Regions from separate parts of the Glutamicibacter bergerei genome, predicted to be linked through region 2. Evidence: riboswitches for the same ligand, from Rfam matches in the RefSeq annotation. Region 2 holds a riboswitch; the other holds the start of a gene.
The links. Region 2 has a riboswitch for S-adenosylmethionine ahead of ACX5K5_RS03210 (O-acetylhomoserine aminocarboxypropyltransferase/cysteine synthase family protein). Riboswitches for the same ligand answer to the same signal wherever they lie in the genome.
Positions count from the first base shown of each region.

Region 1: another riboswitch for S-adenosylmethionine. It lies ahead of ACX5K5_RS04150 (bifunctional o-acetylhomoserine/o-acetylserine sulfhydrylase); the one in region 2 lies ahead of ACX5K5_RS03210 (O-acetylhomoserine aminocarboxypropyltransferase/cysteine synthase family protein).

Region 1 covers NZ_CM137131.1:889,578-894,638, forward strand. The annotation lists gene ACX5K5_RS04135 (CPBP family intramembrane glutamic endopeptidase) at 1-470, shown strand, start outside; gene ACX5K5_RS04140 (GNAT family acetyltransferase) at 533-943, shown strand; gene ACX5K5_RS04145 (VOC family protein) at 1,010-1,654, opposite strand; SAM riboswitch class IV at 1,829-1,946, shown strand; gene ACX5K5_RS04150 (bifunctional o-acetylhomoserine/o-acetylserine sulfhydrylase) at 2,039-3,382, shown strand; gene metX (homoserine O-acetyltransferase MetX) at 3,385-4,530, shown strand; gene ACX5K5_RS04160 (SGNH/GDSL hydrolase family protein) at 4,623-5,061, opposite strand, start outside.
Region 2 covers NZ_CM137131.1:687,854-692,914, forward strand. The annotation lists gene ACX5K5_RS03200 (DUF1852 domain-containing protein) at 1-687, opposite strand, end outside; gene ACX5K5_RS03205 (LysR family transcriptional regulator) at 810-1,751, shown strand; SAM riboswitch class I at 1,984-2,074, shown strand; gene ACX5K5_RS03210 (O-acetylhomoserine aminocarboxypropyltransferase/cysteine synthase family protein) at 2,163-3,464, shown strand; gene ACX5K5_RS03215 (cystathionine gamma-synthase) at 3,464-4,663, shown strand; gene ACX5K5_RS03220 (HNH endonuclease signature motif containing protein) at 4,723-5,061, shown strand, end outside.

The DNA.
Region 1 (5,061 bases), 200 kb from region 2:
ACTTCCGCCGTCCGGGTAAAGATCTGTTACTTGGGGCCGGATTGTTTCTTGCCATGGGCCTTGGAACCCTGGGCGTATATGCCGCAGGCCGTGCCTTGGGAGTAACCACCGCGTTGTCCACGGCTAATCTTGGTGACTATTGGTGGAGCGTGCCGGTGCTGCTGCTTTCTGCCGTACGCCACGCGGTGCTTGAAGAAGTGATCATGCTCGGTTTCCTGTTTACCTACGGTAAGAAGCTGAACCTGGGACCGTGGACGCTGATTCTCGGATCTGCGCTGATCCGCGGTAGCTACCACCTCTACCAAGGCGTCGGCCCGATGCTGGGAAACATAGCCATGGGTGTGATTTTCGGTTGGATTTACCAGAAATATGGGCGAGTGATGCCGTTGGTGATCGCGCACTTCTTGTTGGACGCAGTGGGATTTGTCGGGTTCATGCTCTTCGGCCCCGCTATCGGTATCGGAGGCTAACCCCACAACGGCAAGCATTGCGCAATGGCAATAAACGACGTTTTCAACGGTACGTTTTACTTATGCAAATCAGTGAACTCAAACTGACCGAAATAGGCGAAGCAACAGCCCTGTGGCGGAGCGTCGAGCTTACGCGGCCATGGAATGATCCGGAGGCAGATGCACGTAAAACACTGGAGAATCAGAGCTCTACGATTCTTGCGGGACGTCATGAGCAAAGACTGGTAGCTACAGCCATGGTTGGGTTCGACGGACACCGAGGCTGGCTATATTACGTGGCGGTCCAACCCGGCATGCAGGGCCAGGGGTTTGGACAGGAGATTATGGGGGCAGCGTCGCGTTGGCTTGCTGAACAAGGGGTGCCCAAAGTACAGCTCATGGTGCGTACCGAGAACACTGATGTGATCGGATTTTACGAGCGGCTAGGCTACGAAGCTCAAGAAGTGGTGGTCCTAGGCAAAAGGCTTGGATAGTTGGAACGACAAAGGGTAGGCGAGGACGTTGCCGTCCGCACCTACCCTTTATTTCGACGTTCTTTGTTATAGCGTGACCAAACCATTGTCGGTTTCAAAGGTGACCGACAAGATGCCCGGAGTGCCGTTGGGTGCTTCGTATTCCATGCTCACCGCGCCAAGATTGACGTTCTCTGGCTGGCCTAGCCAGTCTAGGACGCGGTCGCGGGAACCAGCGATAGTGATGCTTTGAATCGCACCTACAGGCTCTAGAGCCTTCGAAGGGTGCAAATCCTCCGTTCCTGCGTCCCAGCGAAGCAAATACGGAACCTGCGGATCAGCGATGAGCCCCTTGATTCCAACTTGCTGCCAGGTGAGTTCGCGGCCGTCTGGGAACTTGCGGTTTCCCGGAACAGATTTACGTCCCAGCCGCTCTTCGGCGCTGGAGAGGTCTTCAACGGAAACGCACCATCCCATCCAGCCGCCGCCAAGCTCGGAGCGGGCTCGTACTGCCTGCCCAAACGGTGCTTTGTCGCTGGAAGGGTGGTTTAGAACTTCAACAACTTCTAGGTACTGGTTGTGCTTGAGCGGGAAAATTACATTCCGCGTTCCAAAACGCGGATGTACGCCCCCCTTGACGAATTCCAGGCCCAAAGCCTTGGAGATTCTTTCGGCGGTTGGCATGAGCCCATCGGGGCCACATGCGTAACTAACGTGATCTAGCCTCATCATGTGCCCCATCATGTCACTATGTGATCTCAGTCTCGACTTAGGCGACCCTAAGTGGTAATGGTGGGATCGAACAGTCTGCATAAATTTCTTCATTAAAGATCTATATGACCGATTGAGTCACGTTAAGCTATCTCATATTGCCAAATTCTTCGGCTATCGGGCAGACTTGAGTCAGGTCATGAGTCCCAGTAACAAGCCCCGGCTTACTGGGCGGCAACCCTCCGCCGCGGTGGGGTGCCCCGGGTGAAGACCTGGCCCTCGACGCACCAAGCGTTGAGGACAAGCGCGGGTTACCCCCTTCGAAAGCTCCTCGACGAGGAATTTGCCGTCGGTGTGTTTTTGAGTGGTGTACCCCCATAGTCGACAAACAATATGGAGGAAACCATGAGTAACAACTGGTCTTTTGAAACACGCCAGATCCATTCCGGGCAGCAACCAGATCCGGTCACCGGTGCGCGTGCCCTGCCGATTTTCCAAACCACGTCTTTTGTTTTCCCGAACGCCGAGAGCGCCGCGGCTCGCTTCGCACTGCAGGAGCTGGAGCCGATTTACACCCGTATCGGTAATCCAACGCAGGAAGCGGTCGAAAACCGTATCGCGGATCTTGAAGGCGGCGTCGGCGCACTGCTGGTCGCCTCGGGGCAGGCAGCAACCACCCTCGCAATTCTCAACTTGGCTCAGTCTGGAGACCACTTGGTGGCCAGCCCGAGCCTCTACGGTGGAACGCAGAACCTGCTCAAGCACACGCTGCGCAAGCTCGGTATCGAGGTCACCTTCGTGGCGGATCCAGACAACTTGGATCAGTGGCGTGCAGCGGTGAAGCCAAATACCAAGGCCTTCTTCGGTGAAGTCGTCTCCAACCCGCGCCAAGACATTTTGGACATCGAGGGAGTCTCACAGATTGCCCATGAGGTCGGGGTTCCACTGCTGGTTGATAACACCTTGGCAACCCCATATCTGATCCGCCCCATCGAGTGGGGCGCGGATATCGTCATCCACTCGGCCACCAAGTACCTCGGTGGTCACGGCACCGCCATTGCCGGCGTAATCGTGGACTCGGGCAAATTTGATTTTGCGAAGGATCCGGAACGTTTCCCGGACTTCAACACCCCCGATGAGTCCTACAACGGTTTGGTGTTCGCCCGCGATCTGGGCGTTGATGGCATCCTTGGTGCCAATCTTGCCTACATTCTGAAGGCTCGCGTGCAGTTGCTCCGCGATCTGGGCGCGGCTGTCGCACCGTTTAATGCTTTCCTTATTGCTCAAGGTCTGGAGACTTTGTCTCTGCGTATCGAGCGTCACGTGCAAAACGCGAAGGAAGTAGCCGTCTGGCTTGAAAGCCAGGAGCAGGTTGAAAAGGTCGCTTACGCTGGCCTGCCTTCCTCGCCGTGGTTTGAACGCGGACAGAAGTACTCGGCAAAGGGTGTCGGCGCGATTATTGCCTTCGATATTGCTGGTGGACTCGAAGCTGGCAAGGCTTTTGTGGATGCGCTGGAGCTGCATTCACATGTGGCCAACCTCGGTGACGTTCGTTCGCTCGTCATCCACCCGGCGTCGACCACCCACGCGCAATTGACCGAAGACGAACGTCTGGCCGCCGGTGTGCGTCCGGGCCTCGTTCGGTTGAGTGTGGGACTTGAAAACATCAAGGATATTCTCGCTGATCTGCAACTTGGTTTTGCTGCCACTAAGCAGCTCTCTCACCAGGAATTGCAGGAAACCCTTTAGGCATGGCATCCATAGTGACTACCGAAGAAACTCTGCCATCGCAGGAACTTACCGACGGGCAAGACGGCATTTTGCGTCGTGCGTTCGTGGGGGAGTACACCTTCGAAACCGGTGGCTACCTACCGCAGATCGAGTTGGCCTACGAAACATGGGGCCAGCTTAACGCGGAGGGGACCAACGCGGTGCTGGTGAAGCACGCGTTGACCGGTGATGCGCACGTATCGCGCGGAGATTCGCAGACCCCGGGCTGGTGGGAAGATTTTGTCGGCCCCGGGCTAACTGTTGATACCGACAAGTATTTTGTCGTGGCCATCAACATCATCGGTGGTTGCAATGGGTCCACCGGACCTAGTTCGCCAGATGAGCACGGCAACGCCTGGGGTTCACGCTTCCCCTTTATTACCATCAAGGATTCCGTGCGCCTCGAAGCGCGGTTGGCCGACCTGCTCGGGGTGCACTCCTGGCATACGGTCATCGGCGGTTCCATGGGTGGGGCACGAGCCCTTGAATGGGCGGTTGAATTCCCGCAACGCGTAAAGAACGTGGTGGTGATGGCCTCCACGGCGCAAGCCACGGCAGAACAGATCGCTTTTGCGCAGGTGCAGACCGAGGCCATTCGCCTCGATCCCAACTTTGCGCAGGGCGACTACTATGCCAACGGAGTGCGCCCGGATGCCGGATTGGGCCTGGCTCGACGCCTGGCGCATATTACCTATCGTTCGGAGGCTGAGCTTGAAGCGCGGTTTGCGCGTAATGCGCAGACCGGCGAACAGCCGTTTGTTACAACACGCGGCCCACGCGGCCGATACCAGGTGGAAAGCTATCTTGATCACCAGGCGACCAAGCTGGTTCATCGTTTTGACGCGAATAGCTACCTGGTGCTCACCGAGGCTTTGATGAGCCATGACGTGGCGCGCGGTTACGAATCGCTCACGGTTGCGCTGGCTCGACTGGAGAAGGTGAATGTGGTGGTCGCCGCGGTCAACAGCGACCGGTTGTACTTCCCGGCGCAGTCTGAACTGCTCGCCGCCTCGTTGCCGAAGCCTAAGCCGGTGCATTACATCGATTCACCGATTGGACATGACGGTTTCCTGACGGACGCCAAGCAACTTGGACCGGTACTGACCGCCCTAGTCTTTGATGACTAAGGGCTAAAAACTAAGCAGTCATATACATTTGGGACGTGGATTGTCGCACCAGTAATCGGTGCAACAAACCACGTCCCATTTGTTTTGTGTCTTTATTTTTGTCCGGGAGCGCTATCTCCAGCACCCAGCGAGGCATTCGGCGGCTGCACGGCGAAGGGCGTGGGAAGCGGTCTTTTTGCGCTAACTCCATCACCGGAAGACTGGTGGCGAATCCTGCGCAGGATCCACGGACCAAAGTACTCGCGAGCCCATTGCAGGTCTTCAATTCGTGCTTCGCGCCAGCTTCGGGTTGCGTGTTCTAATTGCGCGTCCATGACGCGTTCGTGGGGAACGTTCAGTGCATCGAGCACCATTGCGGAGATCACTTGGTGGCCCGCGGGGGAAAAGTGCAAGCGATCCGGATCCCACATTTGTGTTTGGCGCAGCTCGCTCAATGCCCAGAGATCTCCCACGACTGCGTCATGACGTTGGGCGATGGCACGGACGTTTTCGTTGTAAATTGCGACCTTGCCACGAATCCCACCAAGTACC
Region 2 (5,061 bases):
AGCCAGTGGCGCAACAGCACCTGGTGGCATGAAGTAACGGACGCTCAAGCCCATTTTCCCGAAGTACGCATCGGTCAATGAATTCTCATCCTGCTGGTATTCCAAACCGAGCACCGGATGGCTATTGCCGGTGCGGAAATAGGTCTTGGAAGTCGAGACGCTGATGCAGACCACTGGCAGCTGGGCAAAACGCTCACGGTATGCCTGTGAGTTCAAGAAATGCTGGAAGAGCTGTCCGTGGAGATCGCCAAAATCTTCTGGAAGCACCGGAGCTCCGCTGTCATTGCAAGATGCTGGGAGCACGACGCTGAAGTCGTAATCGCGGACGTAAGAAGAGAAATTATTGCCGACCATGCCCTGGGACCGAGTACCCGTGAGTTTATCCACGATCGTGGTTTCAAGCACTTCTAAAAGCGGGAATTCCTGATCGTTATTATCGGCAGAAAAATGCACATTTGCTGAAATGATTTCCAATTCCAGAGAGTAACGGTCGCCCTGGGGATTGTCCCAGTGAGCCAGGGAATTGAAGCGACGGTTGATCATCGTCAGGGCATTGCGAAGGTTCTCTTCGCGACGCTCTCCGCGTGCCAAATTGGCGAAGTTTGTCGTGGTTCGAGAATTCGCCGAAGGGGAGTAATTCTCGTCGAATCTGGTGGTGCTAATGCTGAAATTTAATGCGTCTGCCATGACGGCCAATCTGTATTTGGGAGGCCTGGGCAGGCCGAGGGGATGTCGTTGCGTCAATCATGCAGGGTGATTCTTGATATCGGGTAACTCGATATAACTATGGATTCATATAGACTCTGGCTATGGTTCAGGGAACGAATGGTCTGACACTGCAGCAACTTCGCTATTTCGTGGCGGTCGCCTCGGAGGGCTCGATCTCCGCTGCCGCCGACCTGATTTACGTCGCACAGCCCAGCATGTCCTCAGCGATGAAGGAGCTTGAATCACGGGTGGGGCGCACCTTGCTGATGCGCTCGGCCAGGGGAGTGACACTCACCGCCGAAGGCGCCGAATTCCTCGGCTACGCCCGGCAGGTCCTGGAACAGGTGGAGCTTCTTGAGCACCGCTATCTCGGTCGCCCCTCGGCCCGGCGGCTGCTGGGCGTCTCCACTCAGCACTACTCCTTTTCGGTGGACGCTTTCGTGCGGATGGTGCAGGCCAGCGGGGCCGAGGAGTACCAGTTTTCGCTGCGCGAGACCCGCACCGAGCAGATCATCGAGGACGTGCGCACGCTGCGCAGCGACATCGGGATCCTGTACCGCAACGACTTCAACCGGAAGGTCATCGACAAGCTGCTGCGCGAATCGCGGCTGGTCTTCCACCCGCTGTTCCTGGCCGATCCGCACATTTTCATCTCGCGCAGCAACCCGCTGGCCACCCGAACCCAGGTCACGCTCGAAGACCTCGAAGACCTGCCCCGGCTGACCTTCGACCAGGGCGCGAATAATTCCTTCTACTTCGCCGAGGAGGTGCTCTCCACGCGCTCCAGCCAACGCGAAATCCAGGTCTCGGACCGCGCCACCATCTTCAACCTCATGATCGGCTTGGGCGGGTACACGATCTCCACCGGCATCATCAGCGACGAGCTGGACCCCTCCATCGTGGCCATCCCGCTAGCGATCGAGGAGCGCATCGAGATCGGCTGGATTGATCACGCTGCCATTCCGCTCACCGACCAGGCCCAGCGCTACCTGCAAGAAGTGCGAACGGTGGTCGCCAGCTTCGGGGTAGAAGTGCTTGGCTGAGCCGCCAGCAGCGTAACCCCCGGTCATCGAGCACCGGCACATCGTCACAAACTTCCAACAAAACCTCTACATCACGCCGATTCATCTCAAAAGGTCGCGTCATAAAGTGCTGCCGGCCACCTCGTCATCATGACAACGAGAAGTCATATGAAGCCTGGCGGCCTTGTATGAAGCCGGCCGCCCGATACCGCTTGCACCGTTTGCGTCCCATGGCCAACCATGGAGGAACAACAAACCATCAAGAGCGACTAAGAGATCTGGCTCGTTGACGTCGCAGCAACCATCGGGAAACCGAAAGGTGCTAATGCCAGGAACGATGGAGCAGTTCCGAACGCGTTTTTGCGTACTGTGCTTCGTGCCGCCGCACGATGCCAATCGGTGCACTCCCTCGCAGATAATCGAGGAGGAGCCATGAGCCAGGAAACCGACGCGGTGCACGCAGGGTACCGCCCGAGCGGAGACTTCCGCCCGATGCTGCCGCCGCTGCACAATTCCGCAGCCTACCAATTCGCATCGCATGCCGAAGCGATCGAGAAGTTCGCCCTGCGCCAGGCCGGCTTCACCTACTCGCGCACCGGCAACCCCACCGTTTCGATTCTCGAACAGCGCGTGGCCGCCCTGGAAGGCGGGGCCCACGCGGTGGCCACCGCCACCGGGCAGGCAGCCGTGGCCTTGTCCCTGCTGGCCCTGACCCAGGGACCCAAGCACATTGTGGCCTCTTCCTCGCTGTACGGCGGCACCGTGGACCTGTTCACCGACACCTTCGCCGACTTCGGCATCCGCATCAGCTTTGTCGACCAGGCCGACCCGTCCGCCTGGGCCGCTGCCATTGAGTCGGACACCCGGGCGTTCTTCTTGGAGTCCGTCTCCAACCCGCTGTGCACCGTGGCCGATCTGCCCGCCATCGCGGCGATCGCCCACGAGCACAACATCCCGGTGGTGGTCGACAACACCCTGGCCACCCCGCTGAATATTCGGCCTCTGGAACTCGGTGCCGACATCGTGGTGCACTCGGCCACCAAGGGCCTGGCCGGTCACGGCTCGGTGCTCGGCGGGGTAGTGGTGGACTCGGGGAAATTCGACTTCTCCGATGCCGCCCGCTGGCCGCAGATCGCCGCCCCGCGGGTGCGTCTGAACAACACCTCGCTGCTTGAGCGCCACGGACCGACCGCCTATGCGATGCTGGTGCGTTCCAAGTTCCTGCACGATCTGGGCCCGACCCTGGCCCCGGCCAGCGCCCAGGGCATCCTTGCAGGCATCGAGACGCTGCCGGTGCGCGCCGCCCACGTGCAGCGCAGCGTCACCAGGCTGATCGACGCGCTTGCCGAGTATCCGGGCATTGCCGCCATCCACCACCCTGCGCTGCCCGAGCACCCCAGCCACGAGCTGGCCCGGGCGCTGGCGCCGAAGGGCACCGGCTGCGTGCTGGCCATCGAGCTGGCCCACCCGGCCCTGGTTTCCCCGGTAATCGATGGGCTCAAGCTGATTTCCCTGGCCGCGAATGTGGGGGACACCCGCACCATGGTCTCCCACCCGGCGACCATGACGCACTGCCGGCTCTCGGAGCAGCAGCTGGCCGACGCCGGCCTGAACACCTCCACCCTGCGCCTGTCGGTCGGGCTGGAAGACCCCGCCGACCTGCTCGCCGACCTCACCCAGGCACTGGATCTGGCATTGGACCAGGCCCTGGCCCCACAAACCCAAGGAGCATGATGACTGGCTTCAACACCCTCGCCGTGCACGCCGGCCAGCACAAGGATCCGCACACCGGGGCGGTCGTGCCCCCGATCTACCAGACCAGCACCTTCATCCAGGACGGCATCAACGTGCTGCGTTCCGGGCATGAATACTCCCGCGGCTCGAACCCCACCCGCAACGGGTTCGAATCCCAGCTCACCGCGCTGGAAGGCGGCACCGCCGGCTTCTCCTTCGCCTCGGGGATCGCGGCCGAAGACGCGCTGCTGCGCGCAGTGCTGGAACCGGGCGACCACATCATCCTGGGCGCCGACGGCTACGGCGGCACCAACCGGCTGATCTCCAAGCTGCACAGCAAATGGGGGATCACCTCTTCGGCGGTGGACATCACCAGCCTGGATTCGGTGCGCGCCGCGGTGCGCCCGAATACCGCGCTGCTCTGGGTGGAGACTCCCTCCAACCCGCTGCTGGGCATCGCCGACCTGGCCGGCTGGGCGGACATCGCCCGCGAACACGGCGCCCTGCTGGTCGTGGACAACACCTTCGCCACCCCGTACCTGCAGCGGCCGCTGGATTTCGGAGCCCACGCGGTGGTCCACTCCACCACCAAGTACATCGGCGGGCACTCCGATGTGCTCGGCGGGGCCATCATCGTGGCCGACCACCTCTTCCGCGGCCAATCCCTGGCCGAAGCGGTGGGCTATCAGCAGTTCGCCGGCGGCGCGGTGGCCGGACCGCAGGATTCCTACCTGGCAGCCCGCGGCTTGAAGACCTTGGGCCTGCGCATGGAACGCCACTGCGCTTCGGCGGACAAGCTGGCCCGCTGGCTCGATGCGCAGCCCGAGGTCACCCGGGTCTACTACCCGGGGCTGGAAAGCCACCCCGGCCACGAGCTGGCCAAGCGCCAGCAGCGTGGTTTTGGAGGCATCGTCTCGCTGCAACTCACCAATGAAGCAGCGGCCCGCGCCTTCGCCGAATCCATGGAGTACTTCCAGCTCTCGGTCTCTCTGGGCGGCGTCGAATCCCTGGTCTGCTACCCGCGCGAAATGACCCACGCCTCACTGATCGGCACCGAGCTGGAAATCCCGGCCAACCTGGTCCGCCTTTCGGTGGGCATCGAGGAACCGGAGGACCTCATCAACGATCTCACCGCCGGGCTGGCCGCCGCACGCTCCGCTGTCATGAACGTCCCACGCCCCGCCATGGCTTCCGCCTAGTTATCCACATTCGTCAGCAGCACAACCCCAACATTGCGCGAAGGCACCATGCTGTGTTCATGACAGCATCCATGAACGCAGCCTTGAGGCAGCTGGCGGAGGCAGCCAGCTTGGTCGCCTCCGCCACGGCAGCGCTCGCCCAGCCAGATCTTCCCGCTGGGCACGCCGCCTACTTTGCGATGCTCACCGAACACCTCGGGCAACAGCTCACCCGCGCACAGATTCACGCCGCCGAAGCGGCACGCCGCACCGGTGCACACAAACTCGACCAAGAGTCTCTCCAAGCGATCAGCGACGCGGGCCCGAAACCCACCGCGCAGGATGTGGACGCCACCGTGGGGCGCACCACCAGCGGACGCACACACTTTAGGCACACCGCGGACCTCTTGCATGGCTGG